DNA from 2 places in the Streptomyces sp. NPDC004629 genome. Region 1 is predicted to be linked to the other one. Evidence: predicted binding sites of a transcription regulator. Region 1 holds the regulator's gene; the other holds the start of a gene.
The links. The regulator HrcA, encoded in region 1, represses chaperone genes, less so after heat shock. The targets are predictions, from matches to a motif close to TTNGCACTCNGNNNNNCNGAGTGCNAA.

Region 1 (8,105 bases):
CCCCGGGACGGCCTGCGCTCCGGACCCGAGCCCTACCCCTGGCCCGCCGAGGCCTTCGGCCCGCGGTCCGGCGACGGCGCGGCGCTCGCCTACCGGCTGATCGCGGGCGGCCGGCCGCTGGGCACACTGGTCATCGGACGGTCCGGTCTCGACCGCTTCCCCGACGAGATCACCGGACTCGTCGAGGACCTGGCCCGCCGCGTGGCCCTCGCCATCGGCGCGGCCCGCCAGTACGCGCGGCAGGCCACCATCAGCGCCGTCCTGCAACGCGGGCTGCTGCCCGGCGCGGTCGCCGAGATCCCGGGGATGTGCAGCGCCCTCGTCTACGAGCCGTGCGACCAGGGCGGGCCCAGCGGCGACTTCTACGACCTGTTCCCGGCCGGCGACGGCCGCTGGTGCTTCGCGATCGGCGACGTCCAGGGCAAGGGCCCCGAGGCCGCCGTGGTGATCGGCCTGGCCCGTCCCTGGCTGCGGCTGCTGGCCCGCGAGGGCTACCGGGTCGCCGACGTCCTCGACCGCCTCAACCAGCTCCTGCTGGACGACGCGACGGAGGCCGCGGACGCGGCGGCCCGTGCGCTGGTCGCGGCCGGTGCCCGGCCCGTGGGCCCCGGTGACGGCCCGCAGAACCGATTCCTGTCCCTCCTCTACGGCGAACTGGTCCCCTTCGACGGCGGCGTCCGCTGCACCCTCGCCTCGGCCGGCCATCCGCTGCCGCTGGTCCTGCGGCCCGACGGCGGCGTCCGCACGGCGGCGCAGCCGCAGACCCTGCTCGGTGTCATCGAGGACGCCACGTACACCAGCGACACCATCGAGCTGGGGCCGGGCGACAGCCTGCTGTGCGTCACCGACGGGGTGACCGAGCGCCGCTGCGGCTCCCGCCAGCTCGACGACGGCGACGGGCTCGCGCGGGCGCTGGCCGACTGCGCCGGGCTGAGCGCCGAGCTGATCGCGGAGCGCATCAGGCGACTGGTACACGACTTCGGCGACCAGCCCCCGGAAGACGACCTGGCCCTCCTGGTACTCCAGGCGGAATGACCACCCGGCCCGGAACCGCGGGACCACTTCGAGGTGCTGGACAATGGGGGGTATGCCTTCTGTGCTTCCCGATGGTGAGCCCGTTCCCGCTGACGGTGCGTTGCCCGCGTCCGCGCTCTCCGGGGCCGCCGACCGGCCCCTCGGGTTCTACCTGCACGTCCCGTACTGCGCGACCCGCTGCGGATACTGCGACTTCAACACCTACACCGCCACCGAACTGCGCGGCACGGGCGGAGTGCTCGCCTCCCGGGAGAACTACGCGGACACCCTGGTGGACGAGATCCGCCTGGCCCGCAAGGTGCTCGGCGACGACCCGCGCGAGGTGCGCACGGTCTTCGTCGGCGGCGGCACGCCGACCCTGCTGGCCGCGGACGACCTGGTACGGATGCTGGGCGCGATCCGCGCCGAGTTCGGGCTCGCCGCGGACGCGGAGATCACGACGGAGGCGAACCCCGAGTCGGTCGGCCCGGCCTATCTCGCCACCCTGCGGGAGGGCGGCTTCAACCGGATCTCCTTCGGCATGCAGAGCGCGCGACAGCACGTGCTGAAGATCCTCGACCGCACCCACACCCCGGGCCGCCCGGAGGCGTGCGTTGCGGAGGCGAGGGCGGCGGGCTTCGAGCATGTGAACCTGGACCTGATCTACGGCACGCCGGGGGAGTCGGACGACGACTGGCGGGCATCGCTCGGCGCGGCCCTCGGCGCGTTCCCCGACCACATCAGCGCGTACGCCCTGATCGTCGAGGAGGGCACGCAGCTCGCCCGCCGCATCCGCCGCGGCGAGATCCCGATGACCGACGACGACGTGCACGCGGACCGCTATCTGATCGCGGAGGAGACCCTGGTCGCGGCCGGTTTCGACTGGTACGAGGTGTCCAACTGGGCCACCTCCGCCGCCGGCCGCTGCCTGCACAACGAGCTGTACTGGCGCGGCGCCGACTGGTGGGGCGCGGGCCCCGGCGCACACTCCCACGTGGGCGGGGTGCGCTGGTGGAACGTGAAGCACCCGGGGGCGTACGCGGCGGCCCTGGCGGCGGGCCGCACGCCGGGTGCCGGGCGGGAGATTCTGTCCGACGAGGACCGCCGTGTGGAGCGGATCCTGCTGGAACTGCGGCTGCGGGAGGGCGTACCCCTCGAACTCCTCCGGGAGGCGGGCCTCGCGGCCTCGCGCCTGGCGCTGACGGACGGGCTGCTGGAGCGGGGGCCGTACGAGGCGGGGCGCGCGGTGCTCACGCTGCGGGGGCGGCTGCTGGCGGACGCGGTGGTACGGGATCTGGTGGACTGAGCGTTGCCGCCCGTCAAACGGTACCGCCGGCCGTGACGAAGTCGATCAGTTCCTCCACCCGGCCCAGCAGCTCCGGCTCCAGGTCCTTGTAGGACCGTACCCGCGACAGGATCCCCTGCCATGCCGCACCGGTGTTTTCCGGCCAGCCGAGCGCCCGGCACACGCCCGTCTTCCAGTCCTGGCCGTGCGGTACTTTCGGCCATCCGGCGATGCCCAGGGACGACGGCTTGACCGCCTCCCAGATGTCGATGTAGGGGTGGCCGACGACCAGCGCGTGCTCGCTGGTCACCGACTCGGCGATGCGCCACTCCTTGGTGCCGGGGACCAGGTGGTCCACCAGGACGCCGAGCCGCGCGTCCGGACCCGGCGCGAACGAGGCGACGATGGCCGGCAGGTCGTCCACGCCCTCCAGGTACTCCACGACGACGCCCTCGATGCGCAGATCGTCGCCCCACACCTTCTCGACCAGTTCCGCGTCGTGCCGCCCCTCGACGTAGATCCGCCCGGCACGGGCCACGCGCGCGCGTGCGCCGGGGACGGCGACCGAACCGGACGCCGTACGGGTGGGCCGTACCGGAGCCGCCGACGGGCGCACCAGCGTCACCGTCCGGCCCTCCAGCAGGAAGCCGCCCGGCTCCAGCGGGAAGACACGGTGCTTGCCGAGGCGGTCCTCCAGGGTGACCGTGCCCGCCTCGCAGCGGATCACCGCGCCGCAGAATCCGGTGCCGGGCTCCTCCACCACCAGGCCGGGCTCGGCCGGGACCTCGGGGACGGGCCGGGGCTTCTTCCACGGCGGGGTCAGGTCCGGTGAGTACTGGCGCATTCGGATGACGATAGGAGAAAGCCTGGGCGGACGATCACGACACGCCGAAACGCGCCGCCAGTGCGTCCCGCTGCCCGCGGACGAACGCCGCGTCCACCACCGCCCCGTGACCGGGCACGTACAGCGCGTCCGGGCCGCCCAGGGCGAGCAGCCGGTCGACGGCGGCGGGCCAGCGGGACGGTACGGCGTCGGGGCCCGCCTGCGGCTCCCCGGACTCCTCGACCAGGTCGCCGCAGAAGACGACCGCCGGGTCGCCGGGGACCAGCACCGCCAGGTCATGGGCCGTGTGACCGGGACCCACGTCCGCCAGCAGCACCCGCCGGCCGCCGCCCAGGTCCAGCGTCCGCTCGCCGCGGACCGGGTGGCCGGGGCTGGCCAGGGCGCGTGCCGCCTCGGCCGCGAGCCGTGCGTCCAGGCCGTGGCGGACCCCGTCCCGGCACAGTCCGTCCCGCTCGCGGGCGAACACCGCGTCCATGCCGACCGCGGCGTACACCTCGGCCCCCGCGAACGCCGCCGCGCCGAAGACGTGGTCGAAGTGGGGATGGGTGAGCGCGAGATGGGTCACACCGCGGCCGGCGATCCGCTCGGCCCGCGCCCGCAGCCGGGCGCCCTCAGCGAGGCTGGACCCGGCGTCCACGACGAGCGCCGCGCTCGCCCCGAGGACCAGTCCGGCCGTACAGTCCCAGCCCGGCAGCCGGCACCGCCCCACCCCGGGGGCCACCCGCTCCCAGCCCGCCTCTTCCCAAGTCGCCGTCATACGGCGACGCTAAGCGCTCCGCTGGGCATGCCGCGATATGCCGTCGGTCGTCTGCGGCACCGTCGTGGCTGGTCGCGCAGTTCCCCGCGCCCCTTCGGGGCGCTGTCGAACCGCAGCGGACTTCACTGGACCTGCTCAGCGCCGGGAGCCGCCGGGGACGATCCGGTGGGACCAGCCTTGCCCGGGGTGTACCCCACGGCCGTACACTGGGGCGGGGAAGCTGGCACTCGCCTGCTCAGAGTGCCAGGCGAAGGACCCGAAGGGTCGCGGGGACGACTTGCTGGAGGTGGACGCGCGATGCTGAGCGAACGCAGGCTTCAGGTGCTGCGTGCCATCGTCCAGGACTATGTCGGCACCGAGGAACCGGTGGGTTCGAAGGCGCTCACCGAGCGGCACAACCTCGGCGTCTCCCCGGCCACGGTCCGTAACGACATGGCGGCCCTGGAGGACGAGGGGTTCATCGCCCAGCCGCACACCAGCGCGGGGCGGATCCCCACCGACAAGGGCTACCGGCTGTTCGTGGACAAGCTGGCCGGCGTGAAGCCGATGACCGCGCCCGAGCGGCGCGCCATCCAGAACTTCCTCGACGGCGCCGTCGACCTCGACGACGTCGTGACGCGGACGGTGCGGCTGCTCGCGCAGCTGACCCGGCAGGTCGCCATCGTGCAGTACCCGTCCCTGACCCGCTCGACCGTGCGGCATGTGGAACTGCTCTCGCTCGCCCCCGCGCGCGTGATGCTCGTGCTGATCACGGACACCGGCCGGGTCGAGCAGCGGATGGTCGACTGCCCGGTGCCGTTCGGCGAGACGGCCCTGGCGGATCTGCGCGCGCGGCTCAACAGCCGGGTCGCGGGCCGCCGCTTCGCGGACGTGCCGAGCCTGGTCGAGGATCTGCCGGAGGCCTTCGAGGCCGAGGACCGCGGTACGGTCTCGGCGGTGCTCTCCACCCTCCTGGAGACGCTGGTCGAGGAGAACGAGGAGCGGCTGATGATCGGCGGCACCGCCAATCTGACCCGCTTCGGACATGACTTTCCCCTCACGATCCGGCCGGTCCTGGAGGCGCTGGAGGAGCAGGTGGTGCTCCTCAAGCTGCTGGGCGAGGCCAAGGATCCGGGCGTGATGGTGCGTATCGGCCACGAGAACGCCCATGAGGGACTCAACTCCACGTCCGTGGTGTCGGTCGGCTACGGTTCGGGCGGCGAGGCAGTCGCCAAGCTCGGCGTGGTCGGACCGACCCGCATGGATTACCCGGGAACGATGGGAGCGGTACGCGCAGTGGCACGGTACGTCGGACAGATCCTGGCGGAGTCGTAGGTGGCCACGGACTATTACGCCGTTCTCGGCGTGCGCCGCGACGCGTCGCAGGAAGAGATCAAGAAGGCTTTCCGGCGGCTCGCACGCGAGCTGCACCCGGATGTCAACCCCGATCCGAAGACGCAGGAGCGCTTCAAGGAGATCAACGCCGCCTACGAGGTGCTGTCGGACCCGCAGAAGAAGCAGGTCTACGACCTCGGCGGCGACCCCCTCTCGCAGGCCGGCGGCGCCGGCGCGGGCGGCTTCGGGGCCGGCGGCTTCGGCAACTTCTCCGACATCATGGACGCGTTCTTCGGCACGGCGTCGCAGCGTGGGCCGCGCTCGCGCACCCGGCGCGGCCAGGACGCCATGATCCGTATCGAGGTCGAGCTGGACGAGGCGGCCTTCGGTACGACGAAGGACATCCAGGTCGACACGGCCGTCGTCTGCAAGACCTGCAACGGCGAGGGCGCGGCGCCGGGCACCACGGCCCAGACATGTGACATGTGCCGCGGGCGCGGTGAGGTGTCGCAGGTGACGCGGTCCTTCCTGGGCCAGGTCATGACCTCGCGCCCGTGCCCGCAGTGCCAGGGCTTCGGCACGGTCGTGCCGACGCCGTGCCCGGAGTGCGCGGGCGACGGCCGGGTGCGTTCGCGCCGGACCCTGACGGTGAAGATCCCGGCCGGTGTCGACAACGGCACCCGCATCCAGCTCGCGGGCGAGGGCGAGGTCGGCCCCGGCGGCGGGCCCGCCGGCGATCTGTACGTCGAGATCCACGAGCTGCCGCACAGCACCTTCCAGCGCCGCGGCGACGATCTGCACTGCACGGTGACGATCCCGATGACCGCGGCGGCCCTCGGCACGAAGGTGCCGCTGGAGACGCTGGACGGCATGGAGGAGGTCGACATCCGTCCGGGCACCCAGTCCGGCCAGTCGATCCCGCTGCACGGCCGGGGCGTGACCCATCTGCGGGGCGGCGGCCGGGGCGACCTCATCGTGCATGTCGAGGTCCAGACCCCGAGCAAGCTCGACCCCGAGCAGGAGCGCCTGTTGCGCGAACTGTCCAAGCTGCGCGGTGAGGAACGCCCCCAGGGCCAGTTCCAGCCGGGACAGCAGGGTCTGTTCTCCCGGTTGAAGGACGCGTTCAACGGTCGCTGACGTCGGCTGCGGTCGGCCCCCGGGGCGTCGGTTGCCGGGGGTCTATGCCAAGCGGAGGCCGGTTTCGGACTTGTGCGCAGGGCGTGACAACATGCGGTCATGTCATCCCCACTGACCGATCTCTGCCCACATCCGATCGTGCAGGCCCCCATGGCGGGCGGTGTCGCCGTCCCGCAGCTCGCCGCCGCCGTGTCCGAGGCGGGCGGGCTGGGGTTCCTCGCCGCCGGGTACAAGACCGCCGACGGCATGTACCAGGAGATCAAGCAGTTGCGGGGGCTCACCGGCCGTCCCTTCGGGGTGAACGTCTTTCTGCCCCAGCCCGAATATCCCGGTGCAAGCACCGGCGCCACCGGAGCGGCCAACGCCGCGCCCCCTTCTGGCGCCGTCGAGGTGTACGCGCACCAACTGGCCGGCGAGGCCGCCTGGTACGAGGCCGAACTCGGCGACCCGGACAGCGGCCGGGACGACGGCTACGAGGCCAAGCTGGCCGTGCTGCTCGACAACCCCGTGCCGGTGGTGTCGTTCCACTTCGGCGTCCCGAGCCCGGAGGCCATCGGCTCGCTGCGCCGGGCCGGCACCTTCACCCTGGTCACCGCGACCACCGCGGAGGAGGCCCTGGCCGTTGAGCGGGCCGGCGCCGACGCGGTGATCGCCCAGGGCGTCGAGGCCGGCGGCCACCAGGGCACCCACCGCGACATCCCGGAGAACGACGGCTCCGGCCTGGGGCTGCTCGCCCTCGTCGCGCAGGTCCGCGAGACCGTGGGCATACCGATCGTCGCCGCCGGCGGCATCATGCGCGGCAGCCAGATCGCCGCGGTCCTCGCGGCCGGCGCCGACGCCGCCCAGTTGGGCACCGCGTTCCTCGCCACCCCCGAGTCCGGGGCGTCCGACCTGCACAAACAGGCCCTGACCAGCCCCCTGTTCGTCCGTACGGAGCTGACCCGGGCGTTCTCCGGCCGGCCGGCCCGCGGCCTGGTCAACCGGTTCCTGCGCGAGCACGGCCCGTACGCGCCCGCCGCCTACCCCGAGGTCCACCACCTGACCTCGCCGCTGCGCAAGGCCGCCGCCAAGGCCGGTGACGCGCAGGGCATGGCGCTGTGGGCGGGCCAGGGCCACCGGATGGCCCGCGACCTGCCCGCCGGACGGCTCGTGCAGACCCTGGCGGCCGAACTCGACGCGGCCAGGGCGGCGTTGTCGGCCGGGGGCGACGTGCGATGACGGCGCCGGTGTTCGTGGTCGACTCGCTGGACGGCGTGGGCGTGCCCGGCGGGGAGTTCGTGCTCGACGGGCCGGAGGGCCGGCACGCGGTGTCCGTGAAGCGGCTGCGGCCCGGCGAGGACGTCGTGCTCACCGACGGGCGCGGGCGCTGGACCGAGGGCGTGGTCAAGGCCACCGAGGGCAAGGACCGCCTGGTCCTCATGGACCTGGAGAGCGTGGTCGAGGAGCCCGTGGAGCAGCCCCGGATCATCGTCGTCCAGGCGCTGCCCAAGGGCGACCGGGGTGAGCTGGCCGTGGAGACCATGACCGAGGTCGGCGTCGACGCCGTCGTGCCCTGGCAGGCGGCCCGCTGCATCACCCAGTGGAAGGGCGACCGGGGCGTGAAGGCGCTCGCCAAGTGGCGTGCCACCGCCCGTGAGGCCGGCAAGCAGTCCCGTCGGGTGCGCTTCCCGGAGATCGCGGACGCGGCCACCACCCGGCAGGTCGCCGCGCTGCTCGCCGACGCCGACCTCGCCGTCGTGCTGCACGAGGACCGT
Region 2 (8,105 bases), on a different contig from region 1:
TCGTCAACGTCAACCTGCGCCCGTACTACGCGGAGGGCTCCAAGACCCTGGCGTACGAGATCTGCGAGCAGCTCGGCTGGCGGCTGCCCGACCAGCTCGTCGTGCCGATCGCCTCCGGCTCCCAGCTCACCAAGATCGACAAGGGGCTGCGGGAGCTGATCGCGCTGGGTCTGGTCGAGGACCGGCCGTACAAGATCTTCGGCGCGCAGGCCGAGGGCTGCTCGCCGGTGTCCACCGCGTTCAAGGCCGGTCACGACGTGGTCCGCCCGCAGAAGCCGAACACGATCGCCAAGTCCCTGGCGATCGGCAACCCGGCCGACGGGCCGTACGTACTGGACATCGCGCGCCGTACGGGCGGTGCGGTGGAGGACGTGACGGACGAGCAGGTCGTCGACGCGATCAAGCTGCTGGCGCGCACCGAGGGCATCTTCGCGGAGACGGCCGGCGGTGTCACCGTGGGTGTGACGAAGAAGCTCATCGAGCAGGGTGTCCTCGACCCGGCGCTCACCACGGTCGTCCTCAACACCGGCGACGGCCTCAAGACCCTCGACGCGGTGGCCGGCACCGGCCTGACCGCCACCATCCGCCCGAACCTGGACTCCTTCCGAGAGGCTGGCCTCGCATGAGCGTGACCGTTCGCATCCCCACCATCCTGCGTACCTACACGGGTGGCCTGTCGGAGGTGAGCGCCGAGGGCGCGAACCTCGCAGAGGTGATCGCCGACCTGGAGAAGAACCACACCGGCATCTCCGCACGCGTCCTGGACGACCAGGGCAAGCTGCGCCGCTTCGTGAACGTGTACGTCAACGACGACGACGTCCGCTTCGAGCAGGGCCTGCAGACGGCGACGCCGGACGGTGCGGGCGTGTCCATCATCCCGGCGGTGGCCGGCGGCTGACGGTCCCTTACCCTCGGTAACTTCGGTTACCGGCTGTTCATCAGATGGCCCCCTCCGTGAGAGAAGCGGAGGGGGCCATTCAGTGGGGTTGAGCGCGGTAGAGTTGGGGAACGCGTTCCCGGCCCCCGGGTCGGAAGCCCCGGATTCAATCCGCGCAGCCGCCAAGAAGTCGCCAAAGTCCATGCGTTCTTCGCGGCTTTTATTCCTTTTATAGGGCCCGACTTGCCCTGAATTCTGCCGAATTCTCGGCAGATTCCCGACCGAGTACGTCCAGATTTCTCGTCCGACTGACCTGTTGCAGACGGCAGTTGGACAGATACATTCAGCCGCGGTCGACGCGTTCCGGCGCACGCCCCCAACCTTGGGGGGTGAGGTCTGACCCGGGTCCGCGAAGTGTGGATCTGTGCAAGGGCCAGTAATAGGGGAGTTAGGCATGGCTCAGGGCACCGTCAAGTGGTTCAACGCGGAGAAGGGGTACGGCTTCATCGCGGTCGACGGTGGTGCGGACGTCTTCGTCCACTACAGCGCGATTCAGATGGACGGCTACCGCACCCTGGAAGAGGGCCAGCGGGTCGAGTTCGAGATCTCGCAGGGTCAGAAGGGCCCGCAGGCCGACATGGTTCGCCTCACCGCCTGAACATTCTCAACGCGAAGGGCCCGCACCCCCCGGGGTGCGGGCCCTTCGCCGTGCCCATGCCGCAGGGCCCGTACCGCGGTGTCCGGGCCGTCGTGCCGGGGGCGCGCGCCCCGTCGTCACCACCCGGCCGCACCCCCCGCGACGGACCCGCGGCACGGCCGCATCTTGCACTCGGGTGGGTCGAGTGCTAATCATTGGCGTTAGCACTCTGAAGGTGAGAGTGACAATGAAGGACCGGGTCGGTGAGGCCCGCAGGCCGGGTGGGGCAAGGAACCACAAGGCCGGTGAGCCGTCCGTCGCGGGCGCGGGCGCGGTCCGAAGGAATCACCCCCAGTCCTGGAGGGACCACTTCACATGGCCAAGATCATCGCGTTCGACGAGGAGGCGCGGCGCGGCCTTGAGCGCGGTATGAACCAGCTCGCCGACGCCGTCAAGGTCACCCTCGGCCCCAAGGGCCGCAACGTCGTCCTTGAGAAGAAGTGGGGCGCCCCCACGATCACCAACGATGGTGTGTCCATCGCCAAGGAGATCGAGCTGGAGGACCCGTACGAGAAGATCGGCGCCGAGCTGGTCAAGGAAGTCGCCAAGAAGACCGACGACGTCGCCGGTGACGGTACGACCACCGCGACCGTCCTCGCCCAGGCCCTGGTCAAGGAGGGCCTGCGCAACGTCGCCGCCGGCGCCAACCCGATGGCCCTGAAGCGCGGTATCGAGAAGGCCGTCGAGGCCGTCTCCGCCGCCCTGCTGGAGCAGGCGAAGGACGTCGAGACCAAGGAGCAGATCGCCTCCACGGCCTCCATCTCCGCCGCCGACACCCAGATCGGCGAGCTGATCGCCGAGGCCATGGACAAGGTCGGCAAGGAAGGCGTCATCACCGTCGAGGAGTCGCAGACCTTCGGCCTTGAGCTTGAGCTCACCGAGGGCATGCGCTTCGACAAGGGCTACATCTCGGCGTACTTCGCCACCGACATGGAGCGTATGGAGGCGTCGCTCGACGACCCGTACATCCTGATCGCCAACTCCAAGATCAGCTCCGTCAAGGACCTGCTCCCGCTCCTGGAGAAGGTCATGCAGTCGGGCAAGCCGCTGCTGATCATCGCCGAGGACGTCGAGGGCGAGGCCCTGTCGACCCTGGTCGTCAACAAGATCCGCGGCACCTTCAAGTCCGTCGCCGTCAAGGCCCCGGGCTTCGGCGACCGCCGCAAGGCCATGCTCGGCGACATCGCCATCCTCACGGGCGGCGAGGTCATCTCCGAGGAGGTCGGCCTCAAGCTGGAGAACGCGACCCTGGACCTCCTGGGCCGCGCCCGCAAGGTCGTCATCACCAAGGACGAGACCACCATCGTCGACGGTGCCGGCTCCTCCGAGCAGGTCAACGGCCGGGTCAACCAGATCCGTGCCGAGATCGAGAACAGCGACTCGGACTACGACCGCGAGAAGCTCCAGGAGCGCCTGGCCAAGCTGGCCGGCGGCGTGGCCGTCATCAAGGCCGGTGCCGCCACCGAGGTGGAGCTCAAGGAGCGCAAGCACCGCATCGAGGACGCCGTGCGCAACGCCAAGGCGGCCGTCGAGGAGGGCATCGTCGCCGGTGGTGGCGTGGCCCTGCTGCAGACCACCAACGTCTTCGAGAAGCTGGAGCTGGACGGTGACGAGGCGACCGGCGCGCAGGCCGTGAAGCTCGCCCTGGAGGCCCCGCTCAAGCAGATCGCGGTCAACGCCGGCCTTGAGGGCGGCGTCGTGGTCGAGAAGGTCCGCAACCTCACCCCGGGTCACGGCCTGAACGCCGCGACCGGCGAGTACGTCGACCTGGTCGCCGAGGGCATCATCGACCCGGCGAAGGTGACGCGTTCCGCCCTGCAGAACGCCGCGTCCATCGCTGCGCTGTTCCTCACCACCGAGGCCGTCATCGCCGACAAGCCGGAGAAGGCCGCTCCGGCCGCCCCGGGCGGCATGCCGGGCGGTGACATGGACTTCTGATCCTTCCCGAGGATCGGACCCGTCCGCCACACACCGAGGGCGGCACTCCCTGAACCCCAGGGAGTGCCGCCCTCGGGCATGTCACACCCCGTCGCCGCGGCTTGGTGGGCGGCAACGAGCGCCAGAAGCCGCACCCCAGGACCTCCCCCCACACCCGGCCCGCCCCACGGTCACCCGTCTCCGGACCCCACGGTCACCCGTCTCCGGACTGGGCCGTCGGCCGTTCCCGGACTGGGCCGTCGGCTGCCTCCGGACTCGGCTGTGCCCGAACCACCGGACGCACGAGGGGAGATCACGCCCGACTGCCGCTCCCGCACGCATCCCGACCCCGAAGGCCTCAGCACGCCGGCGAGCACCGGCTCCCCGAACGACAAGGGCGCCGCCGAACTCCGCACGGCCAAGGGCATACCGGATGCGGCACAGCGGCCGATCGCCGCCCCGGCCGCGACAACGCAAGCGGTGCAGCCGCTCCCGGCCTCGGCCGTCAGCCGTTCTCGGACTGGGCCGTCGGCCTTCCCAGAACTCCGCCGTCGGCCGTCCCGGAACTCCGTCGGCAGGCGCTCTCGGAGGCGCCGCTCGCGGGCACAGCGACCCGGCGGTGGGACGGTCGGTGTACCGGAGGAGTCCGGCCGTTATCGCGCCGCGGCTGAACCCGGACGGGCGACGGACCGGATGCTCGCGGGGGGCCGGTCCGCGTACGCGGGTCAGTCGGTCGTGTCTGGCAGCGCGGCGCGCAGATGGCCGTCGGACTGTTTCAGAAGGCGGGCGGCCGTCGGGCCGTCGACACCGGCCAGGATGGCCAGGATCGCGTTCTTCACCTCGCCGCCGGTCTCGGTCAGGGCCCGCACGATCTCCTCGTCGGCCGCGCCGGTGGCGAGGGCCACGATACGGCGGGAGCGAGCGCGCAGCTTGTCGTTGGAGGCGCGCACGTCGACCATCAGGTTCCCGTACGTCTTGCCCAGCCGGATCATCGTGATCGTCGACAGCATGTTGAGGACCAGCTTCTGCGCCGTGCCGGCCTTCAGCCGGGTCGAGCCGGTGATCAGCTCGGGGCCGACGACGACCTCGATGCCGTGCTCGGCCGCCGCCGCGAGCGCGCTGTCCGCGTTGCAGGCCAGGCCGACGGTCAGGGCGCCCAGGGCGCGGGCGTGTTCGACCGCGCCGATCGCGTACGGGGTGCGGCCGGAGGCGGAGACGCCGACCACCGTGTCGTCCGAGCCGAGCGCGAGCGAGTCGAGGTCCTTGCGGGCCAGTTCCTTCGAGTCCTCCGCGCCCTCGACGGAGGTCACCATCGCCTCGGCGCCGCCCGCGATCAGGCCGACGACCCTGGCGGGGTCGGTGTTGAAGGTGGGCGGGCACTCGGAGGCGTCCAGGACGCCGAGGCGGCCCGCGGTGCCCGCGCCGGCGTAGACCAGCCGGCCGCCGCGGGCCATGCGCGCGGCGATCGCGTCGACGGCGGCGGCGATCTGCGGGAGGCGTGCGGCGACGGCGGACGGCACGGCGGCGTCCTCGCCGTTCATCAGCCGGGCGATCTCCAGGGTGGGCAGCCTGTCGATGCCGGCGAGTTCGGGCCGGAAGGCCTCGGTGGTGAGCGTCTCCAGTTCGGCGCGGAGCTGACGGTGGTCGGACGTGGAGGTCATGACGGGCGGCTCTTTCCGTGCTTCTTGTGCCTTCGGTGCGGGTGGGGGCGTGCGAAGTCCGCCGCGGTCCGGCAGCGGCCTGAAAGGGGCGCGAGAAACTGCGCGACCAGCCACGGTGTTGCGGCAGCCGAACGACGACGCACAACGGCCCGGCCGGCGGAGCGCTCGGCGCTCAGCGGTGCCGGTGGGCCAGCGCCTCGTAGGAAGCGGCCAGCGCGGGCGCGGCGGTCTCGTACGTGCGCTGCGCCACTCCGATGAACAGGCAGTCCACGACGAGGAGTTGACTGGTCCGGGAGGACATCGCGGCGGGCCGCAGCTCGCTCTCCCGGGAGATGGAGGTGGTGAGCACGTGGTCGGCGTACTGGGTGACCGGTCCGCTCGGCCGTCCGGTGATGGCGATGGTGGTGGCCCCGTGCTCGAACGCGGCGCGCAGCGGCTCGATGACGTCCCCCGTCGAGCCGGAGTGGGTGATCGCGATGGCCACGTCCCCGGAGCGCAGCTGCACCGCGTTCGTCACCGCGAGATGCGGATCGCTGTGGGCGTGGGCTATCAGCCCTATCCGCAGCAGCTTCTGGGTGAGGTCCTGGGCGACCAGCCCGGACGCGCCGATCCCGTACACATCGGTGCGCCGTGCGCCGACGAGCGCGGCGACCGCCGCGCCCAGCTGCACGGTGTCGAGCCCGGCGGCCGTGTCGGCGAGGGTCTGCTGCTCGTCGTAGGCGAGCTTGGCGACGACGTCGGCGATCGGGTCGTCGACCGCGATGTCGGTGGTGAGGGCGGGGGCGCGGCCGGACTGCTGCTGGGCGGCCAGGCCGGCGAGGGCGAGCCGCAGGTCGCGGTAGCCCGGGTAGCCGAGCAGCCGGGCCGTCCGTACGACCGTGGCCTCGCTGGTGCCGGTGAGTTCGGCGAGCCCGGTGACCGTGAGGGCCGCGCAGCCGGCCGGATCGCCCGCCACGGCCTCGGCGACACGTTGCATCGAACGGGTCATGGTGGGGGCGAGCGTGCGCACCTTGGCGGTGAGGGCGGCCGGGGCCGGCGGCGCGCTTCCCGGGCCGCCCGGTTTGCCGAAAGTTTCCTTCATGTCCTGGGTCACAGATGAAAGGTATTTTCGGCTGGTGTCGGGGTCAAGACCACGCACAATGGGTCCATGGAACCCATCAACCCGCTGGAACGTGCCCTGCACACGGCTCGCGCCCGCGTGCTCGCCGACCTGGTCGCCGGAGAGGTCGCCGAGGCGGACGTGGTCTCGCTGGTCGAGGACTCGGTCGCGCAGCGCCGCTGGTGGGTCGAGCAGTGGCCGGACGGGGCGGCCTATGTGGCCGGACTGGTCGCACAGGACGTGCAGGACGCGCTGCTTGAGCGGTACGGACGCTGGCCGCTGTGCCCGGTGTGCGGCTCCGGCGACCCGCACGCGCTGGACGTCGAGCCGGAACTCGGCCCCGACCCGCACTGGGTCTGCCACCAGGCGGGCGTGAAGGTCGCGGCGGTCGGCTCCCTGGGACGGGCCACAGGCGGAGTGCCGTCCTCATGAGGCACCCATGGTGACGGCGTACACCGCCCCCGCCGACCTGACGCCCGCCGGCGTGGTGGCGGCCGGGCTGTCCGAAGGGGGCTGGGCTGCCGGAAGGGGTTGCCTGCCGTGAGGCCGGGCTGTCTGAAGGGGTTGCGCGCCGTGGGGCCGGACTCTCCGAGGGGGTTGCGCTGCGGGGTTGGGCTACCCGAGGGGGCCGCGATTCAGGGCCGGGCTGTCTGAAGGGGTTGCGCGGCGCGAGGTCGGGCCGGCCATGGGGCTGCGCCGCCGCGGGGGCGCGTCGATCGGAGGGCTGTCAGGCGCGGCGGACGTACAGGCCGAGCGAAGGGTCGGAGCCGTGCCGCTCGGCGTACGCGGTCTCCTCCGCCGCCCCGGCCCGGCCGAACCCGGTCCGGGCCAGCACGCCCTGCGACGGCAGATTGGCATGGTCGACGCGCGCGAACAGCAGGTCCACCTCGTCCCGGGCCAGCGCCCACTCGGCCAGCGCGCCCAGCGCCTCGGTCGCATAGCCCCGGCCGCGGGCGGCCTCGACGAGGTCGTAGCCGATCTCCACGCGGCCGTCCTCGTCCGGGGCGGAGTGGAAGCCCAGGCCGCCGACCGCCCGGCCGTCGTCCCGGCGCACCACCACGAACAGCCCGAACTCGGGCCGGTGCGACCCGGATTCATACGCCTCGACCAGCATCCCGGCGGCGTCCCGGGTGCCCTGGTACGGCCCGCCGTCGATCCAGTCGAAGCCGCCGTCGCCGCCCAGCCGCAGATCGCGCGCGGCGGCGGGCCGCACGCCCTGGAGGGTGAGCCGCCTGGCCGGGACGACCAGGTTGTTGTACCAGCGCCAGCCGGTGACCGGGGCCCGGCCGGGCAACTCGCCGCGGCCGGTCGCCCACAGCAGCGTCGGCCAAGGCGCGGGGCCGGGCCGGACGTGCGGGAAGATGCAGGCCAGGACGGACTCGGCGAGTTCCGCCGGCGGCTCGTAGGGCAGCCCGAGCCCCGCGGCCATGTCGTGCGTGTGCAGCAGTACCTCGGCGATGCCCATCGCGGCGAAGCCCGCACGGTCCGCGCTCCCGAAGGGGAACGGGTGGAACGCGCGCACCTCGCGCGGGGTGGTGCGGACGGTGGTGGCGAGCAGCACGCCGGTGGTCTCGATCACCTGGAGGACGCCGGCGTTGTCGGCCGCGTGCATGCCCTCGTCGCCCTCGCCGTCGAGGGTGATGTCGAAGGGGACGTACGCGTCCTGTGCCCGCCCCGCCAACTGCCCGGCGTACGCGATGAGATCGCTCGCGACATGCACGGCGGTCCGCCGGACGCTCCAGTCCAGCCGGCCCGCCCGCACCGCCGTCCAGTCCCGGTCCACCGCCGTGCGCAGCGTCGCCACACAACCCGCTACGGCCTCGTTCACCTGGTCCCCGCCCACTTCCTGCATGC

Region 2: the regulator HrcA is predicted to act here: its motif matches at 1,700-1,726, upstream of groL (chaperonin GroEL).

What each region holds. Positions count from the first base shown of each region.
Region 1 is NZ_JBIALO010000012.1:232,668-240,772, forward strand. It holds gene ACFYTE_RS20560 (SpoIIE family protein phosphatase) at 1-1,035, shown strand, start outside; gene hemW (radical SAM family heme chaperone HemW) at 1,088-2,320, shown strand; gene ACFYTE_RS20570 (DUF3097 domain-containing protein) at 2,334-3,143, opposite strand; gene ACFYTE_RS20575 (MBL fold metallo-hydrolase) at 3,178-3,900, opposite strand; gene hrcA (heat-inducible transcriptional repressor HrcA) at 4,198-5,214, shown strand; gene dnaJ (molecular chaperone DnaJ) at 5,215-6,351, shown strand; gene ACFYTE_RS20590 (nitronate monooxygenase) at 6,451-7,569, shown strand; gene ACFYTE_RS20595 (16S rRNA (uracil(1498)-N(3))-methyltransferase) at 7,566-8,105, shown strand, end outside.
Region 2 is NZ_JBIALO010000014.1:146,181-154,285, forward strand. It holds gene thrC (threonine synthase) at 1-626, shown strand, start outside; gene ACFYTE_RS22745 (MoaD/ThiS family protein) at 623-898, shown strand; gene ACFYTE_RS22750 (cold-shock protein) at 1,332-1,535, shown strand; gene groL (chaperonin GroEL) at 1,890-3,512, shown strand; gene murQ (N-acetylmuramic acid 6-phosphate etherase) at 4,217-5,152, opposite strand; gene ACFYTE_RS22765 (MurR/RpiR family transcriptional regulator) at 5,325-6,245, opposite strand; gene ACFYTE_RS22770 (hypothetical protein) at 6,300-6,683, shown strand; gene ACFYTE_RS22775 (GNAT family N-acetyltransferase) at 6,979-8,103, opposite strand.